2 regions of the Ornithinibacillus proteolyticus genome follow, and region 1 is predicted to be linked to the other one. Evidence: riboswitches for the same ligand, from Rfam matches in the RefSeq annotation. Region 1 holds a riboswitch; the other holds the start of a gene.
The links. A riboswitch is a leader RNA that binds a small molecule or an ion and turns the genes downstream of it on or off. The one in region 1 is predicted to bind thiamine pyrophosphate.
Positions count from the first base shown of each region.

Region 2: it holds a riboswitch for thiamine pyrophosphate, as region 1 does, so the genes downstream of both, AAIB49_RS03595 (YkoF family thiamine/hydroxymethylpyrimidine-binding protein) here and tenA (thiaminase II) in region 1, are expected to answer to the same signal.

Region 1 covers NZ_JBCPXV010000009.1:56,643-60,083, reverse strand. Annotated here, with positions in the region: gene AAIB49_RS06455 (zinc metallopeptidase) at 1-452, opposite strand, end outside; TPP riboswitch at 1,208-1,314, shown strand; gene thiW (energy coupling factor transporter S component ThiW) at 1,397-1,897, shown strand; TPP riboswitch at 1,912-2,012, shown strand; gene tenA (thiaminase II) at 2,076-2,765, shown strand; gene thiD (bifunctional hydroxymethylpyrimidine kinase/phosphomethylpyrimidine kinase) at 2,762-3,441, shown strand, end outside.
Region 2 covers NZ_JBCPXV010000004.1:51,812-55,252, reverse strand. Annotated here, with positions in the region: gene AAIB49_RS03600 (EAL and HDOD domain-containing protein) at 11-1,252, opposite strand; TPP riboswitch at 1,675-1,777, shown strand; gene AAIB49_RS03595 (YkoF family thiamine/hydroxymethylpyrimidine-binding protein) at 1,875-2,465, shown strand; gene AAIB49_RS03590 (ECF transporter S component) at 2,477-3,082, shown strand; gene AAIB49_RS03585 (ABC transporter ATP-binding protein) at 3,054-3,441, shown strand, end outside.

The sequences.
Region 1 (3,441 bases):
GAGAATAAGATGATTCCCATTCCTATCAACATACTACCCTGGGTAAATATAAACCCAGCTATTAAAAGAAATGGTGCAAGCTGTGACCCAATATTTGCAAACGGAACAAGCTTATGTCGCAGTACTAACATCGAATAATGATTCGCATGCTGAATGGCATGACCAACTTCATGTGCGGCAACAGAAAGGGATGCAATTGAATTCCCTCGATAAACCGGTTCCGATAATCGAATTACTTTAGCAGTTGGATCATAGTGATCGGAAAGTGTTCCTCGTCTAGAGAGTTCGATTCTTACATCAGAAAGCCCCTCACTGTCTAATATTCTTCTCGCAACCTCTACACCTGTCATGTTAGAGGAGGCCTTTATTTTGGAACCCTTTTTAAAATTTCCTTGTACACTAGATTGCGCCCATAGCGCAAGTCCAAAAGCAATGAGTATTAAAAAATCCATTGGATGAAATAAAAACACGACAATTCCCCCTAGATGTGTCTCATTTTCTATAAGACTTGCCAATATCATCCCAGATTTATACTTATTAGAATTGTTTTTCAATATATATATACGAAATAAGTTTGTGTTTTGTTGCACAAACACGAAAAAAATTATATCTTCTGGGTATATCATTAGTATAAAAAACAAATATGAACTGAATATGAACTAAAAAAAATTATTTAATCTATAAATTTGATACACTTTTTCCGTTACCTTTTTCGGATGGGATAAGGGTAATGATAGCCTCTCTCTGTTATCTTTTTATTCTCGTTCAGCTGGAAAAGGGTACTGATTATCCCCCTCTGTTACCTTTTCCGGCTCCTTCTACCATAAAAGGGCACTGACATTCCTCCTCTGTTACCTTTTCCTGAACCTTCTGCCAAAAAAGGGCATTGATACTCTCCCTCTGTTACCTTTTCCAGCTTCCTCTACCATAAAAGGGCACTGACACACTCTCTCTGTTACCTTTTCCGGCTCCTCCTGCCAAAAATGGGCACTGACATTACAACTCTGTTACCTTTCCCTTCTCCTCCTGCCAAAAATGGGCACCGACACTCTCCACCTGTTAACTTTTACTCTCTTTCACCAAAACGCCCCCAAATATACCTTGCATGCACTATGAACCCCATCTTCTCTACACCTAAAAACAAGTACTACAGTGACAAATGCTTTTTCATTTGATATGATTAAAGTGATTCATGACAAATGAATAGTAAAACTACTAGGGGCGCCCTAATGTGGGCTGAGAGGAATAGATTTTTCCGACCCTTATGGACCTGATCTGGTTAGTACCAGCGGAGGGAAGTAGTATGACGACTAGTCAATCTATTAATCTCAATCAATTAAGCTAGGTCCTTCTATGGGTCTGGCTTTTTTTGTGTCCCTTACAGAAAGGAGGAACGATGAATAAAACTCGTCTCATTACAACGATGGCTGTCTTGATAGCTATTGGAACCGTTACTGCTCAGCTTATTTGGTTTCCAGCAGGGGTAGCACGAGCCTACCCTATGCAGCATGCAATAAATGTTCTTACAGGTGTTCTTCTTGGACCAGGTCCAGCAGTAATTGTAGCTTTTATGATTGGCCTGCTTCGTAATGTACTCGGACTCGGAACCATACTCGCCTTTCCAGGTGGTATGATTGGTGCCTTTTTAGCTGGTTACTTATATAAAAAGTCAGGAAGAATAGGTTTGGCAGTTATCGGGGAAGGAGTCGGAAGTGGGGTAATCGGAGCATTAGCTTCCGTCCCTTTCGCTTACCTATTTATGGGAAATGCTACTGGCGCTTTTGCCTTTATGCCAGCGTTTCTTGTAAGTAGTTTACCAGGGGCTATACTCGGTTGGTTCGTTGTATCTCACATTACTAAGCTAGAAAATGTACGCTCGATTCATTTGAAAAGGTAAATTAACTAAACACTGAAAACTACTAGGGGCGCTTTTGCTGAGATAAGGTATATCCTTTGTCCCTTATTAACCTGATCTAGGTAATGCTAGCGAAGGGAAGTAGTTGAGGCCGCATATATTCCTCACATATCTACGGTACTCTCCTAGTAGCTTTCGCATTCTAAGGAGGAGTTTATCCATGTTATTCACAGAATCATTACGAGAAGAAAACAATGATATATTTCAACTTATTTTTGACCATCCCTTTGTTAAAGGAATTGGAGAGGGCGATATCCCAAAGGAAGCAATCGCTCATTATATTAAGGCAGACTTCGAGTACCTTAATGCATTCATGAAAATTTATGGGCTAGCTGCGTCTAAATCCTCAAGCCGGGATGATATACGATATTTCTTCAATAAAATGGAGTTTATATTAAAAGATGAGATTCATCCGCATCATAATTTTTGTGAGTACATTGGTGTTCCTTATGAGTCCCTCCAAGGACACCCACTACCACCGACTGCCGACCATTATATAAAACATATGCTGTACCATGCACATACCGGTTCTATGGGCGAAATATTAGGGGCCTTACTACCTTGCCCATGGACCTATTTAGAAATTGGCGACGAATTAATGAAGACGTATCAGCCAACACCAGATCATCCTTTTTATCAATGGATTACCTTTTATAGTGATGCTCGTACGAGGAGTACCACAACAGAAATGCGTGAACGATTAGATAACCTTGCCATAGAGGCGTCTCCTTCTGAAAAGAACCGCATACGTGATGCCTTTCGTAAAAGCTGTGAGCTTGAATTAGCATTTTGGGAAATGGCTTATACGTGCGAAGAGTGGCCTTCAGGAAAGGTAGTGAAGCGGATATGACACAAGTCCCATGTGCACTAACGATCGCAGGAACCGATCCAAGTGGGGGTGCAGGTATCCATGCTGATTTGAAAACATTTCAAGAGTTACAGAGCTATGGAATGTCCGTCATTACCTCGGTTGTTGCCCAAAACACAACTGGCGTGCAAGCGATTCACCACATTCCATTGGATATGATTGAACAACAGCTGGAATCTGTGATATCTGATATGCCTATTCACGCCTTTAAGACTGGTATGCTTGCTACTGTCGATATGATGAGAATCATTGCCAATCAACTTAGCAACCTCGATGCTCCTTATGTTATGGATCCTGTTATGGTTGCAACAAGTGGAGATACTCTAATTGAAAGCACTGCACGTGATTTTTTAAGAGAACAACTACTACCATTAACATCAGTCGTCACACCAAATATACCAGAGGCAGAATATTTAACTGGGGAGAAAATTACTTCTCTAGAAGACATGAAAAAAGCCGCTACAATTATTGTTCATGAGTTAGGTGCTAAAGCCGCATTAATAAAAGGTGGGCATTTACAAGAGGAAGCAATTGATTTTCTGTACGATGGAGAGCGTTTCTATTCCTTTGCTGCAGAGCGAATACCTAGTAAAAACACCCACGGCACAGGATGTACGTATTCGGCAGCCATTACTGCCTATTTAAGCAAAGGGGATTC
Region 2 (3,441 bases), on a different contig from region 1:
GGACCTATAATTATACTAATTCCTTTCCAAGCATAACATCCCTTGCCCATTTAACAGATTGTTTATAGAGATTATTGAAGGACTTAGCATTAATCCCTAATTCCCCTGCTAATGCATCCATTTTGGACCATTCTCCTTTTTCCGCAGCACAAACTAAGTTTTTTACAGAAGTTAATGAGGTTTCTTTCCCTAATAATGTATCTTTAATAACCTGCTCGAGAGGAAGATTCTTCAAGATATGAATTAAAGGTTGCTTATAAATCGTATCTACTAATGAAAAGAGACCCGTTAAAAATAATCTTGAACTATCTTTACGATTACCTATGTGAAGTGCTATTAATTCACTCGCCTTTGCTCTTGTTAAACTAAGTTTTATGACTTCTTCTGTTAACCGATCTGATTTATCGTATCGTTCTCGAAATGATATGACATAGATCCATTTTCTAAGTTCGATTAGGCCCAATAATACGATGGATTGTTTAATAGATTTAATCTCATACACGAGTCCGATGGCTGGGGAATTAAGTAATCGTAATAGTTTATAGGAAAGGGACACATCGGACTCAATATATTGTGTAATTTTATCAATATCTGGTTCTTCCTTAGAAAGCTCCGAGATAAGAATGAATAGGTTATGGTGCAGTACAGGTAAGTCTCTCGTCGACAAGGTGACAGGTTTACTGAAGAAGTACCCTTGAAAATATGTATAACCATCTTTTACGCACTGTTCATATTCTTCTCTTGTCTCCACCTTTTCAGCTAGAAAGACAATGGATGTATCCTGAAGACGATTCATAATTCTTAGCTGTTCCGTTCTACTTGTTTTTTGAATATCAATTTTTATAATATCTGCTAAATGAATAAGCTTATGGAAATTCTCATCTTCTTCCCTACATTCAAAGTCATCCAATGCTATTCTGTACCCTAGTTTTTTTAAATTTTGACAGGTTTCTATGATTTGATCTGTCGGCCTAACCGATTCTAATACTTCAATTACCATTAGTTCAGGCTGCAAAAATGTAGGAATAGTATTTTCTAATAAAGTCTCAGTAAAATTAATGAAACAGGGTTTTCCTTCTGAAAGGTCATTAATACCAAACTGTAAAAAGCTATTAATCACTTCAGAGGTGGCATGATTATCATTCCCCGCCAAATATACATTCTCACGTTGGTTATCCCTATATAATAATTCGTAAGCAAACACTTCAAGCTTTTTATTTAAAATTGGTTGCCGTGCTACATATACTTCCATATTCCCACCTCATAAATACGAAATCCTAGTTGAATAATACCATATTACTGTCAAAAACAGACAAAATTTAAGGGTATTTCCCCAATATTATCAATTTTACTTTTTTTCAAACGATTATGCATTACTTGAAATTATGTAAACGGTAGACACTATATCATCAATAGAATACGTTCTCTTTTCCATCCCCTTTCTTTTTTGCAAATACCCGCAACCTCAATTATACAATTTTATAATTTAATTACAAAATATTCATAATATCATGCTTGACTAATTCAATTATCGTGGAATGCAATAATATAAATGTTTTTTACAGCATTAGATCCTACTATTAATAAGTGGTAATCACTTTTTAGGCTAAAAGTCCCCCTTTACATTCGGTCCATATTTGTTTATAGTGTTTTTGTAACATAATTGCATATTATCGTTTGCACTAGGGGAGCTACTTTAAGTGGCTGAGAAGACATTGTCTGACCCTTATAACCCGATCTAGATAATACTAGCGTGGGGAAGTGTAGTTGGCCTTATGTTGTTCTTTTTTGATACTTTTGAACTCCTATACATAACCAAACTGCATTCCCACGGGATGCAGTTTTTTTGTTGCAAAAATTTTGAGGAGGAATTTATGATGAATAACGCTTGTGGTACAAGTAGAATTGCGGGTTGTCAGTTTACGCTTTTCCCAATGAGCAATCAGTTTGTAGAAATTATACTTACAGCTTTAGAAGAGGTGGATACATCAAAGGTATGGAAGGATACAGATGATGTTAGTACTTGTATACGTGGAAAGATGGTCCATATTTTTGATGTAACAAAAGCCATCTTCTTACACGCAGCAAAAACAGGGGAACATGTAGCAATGAGTGGTACTTTTTCAATTGGCTGTCCTGGAGATACTGATGCAGATGTCTATATGGATGAAACAGAAGAACCATTAAACGAAGAGCTTAGTGCTTCCATAACGCAACAGGCAGGCTGTAAATTTGCCTTATACCCATTGGGGAGAGAGGACTATATGGATACAATTTATCAACAAATTGATCTATCGAAGTCACGTGGCGTTACAGTAAGTGGAAGCCACTACGCAACACGCTTGGATGGCGATGTACATGCTATTTTCCGTACGATGCAGGAGGCCTTTCAACAAGTTCAAGAAGAGGTATCTCATGTAACCATGACGTTCACCATTAGTGCAAATAGTCCATCCAATAAATAAGGAGTAATGTCATGTCTAAAAAATGGAATTTAAAAGAAATTATATTAATGTCAATTTTAGGGGTTGTATTTGGGATTATCTATCTCTTGTTCTTTTTTGTAGGTCAAGGAATTACAACCTTACTTACCCCCTTGGGATTAGGTCCCTTAGGGTACGAATTTATTTTTGGTATTTGGTTCATTGTATCCATAATAGCTGCCTATATTATTCGAAAACCTGGTGTCGCATTAACCGCCGAGGTCATTGCAGCTGTTGTAGAAGTATTAATGGGAACTACCGCTGGTCCTACACTTATTCTGTCCGGCTTTATTCAAGGATTAGGTGCAGAGTTAGCATTTGCTTTAACAGGTTGGCGTAAATATACGTTACCAGTACTTATGCTTTCAGGAGTAACTGCTGCCTGTGTGAGCTTTGGCTATCATTTATTTGCCTCAGGGATTATAGCATTAGAAAGTTGGATTATTATTGCTTCTTTAATCATTCGAATTATTAGTGGTGCTATTCTGGCTGGGATATTAGGTAAATGGATTGGAGATCAACTGGCTAAAACTGGTGTATTAAGAGGCTATGCATTAGGAAAGGAATTACGTGAAAAACGTGAATCAAAAGTTGTATAACGAAGCAATCCAACCGTTAATCCAACTAAATAACTTTAGTCTTTGGTACGAAAATAAAGAGCAATCTCCAGTCTTAAACGATTTAACATTTTCTATCTATTCTAATCAAATTGCATTATTAATGGGGACTAGTGGTTCGGGAAAAAGTAGCCTCGCACTATGCTTAAATGGGATTTATCCTGAGGCAGTTGAAGGAATTTCTTCTGGTGATATCTATTTTGAAGGAAATCATATAACGAATTATGCCAAGGGAGAATTATCCCAGTATATTGGGATTGTATTCCAAGACCCAGAAAGTCAGTTTTGCATGCTTACTGTTGAAGACGAACTAGCCTTTACATTAGAAAATAAGAAGATAC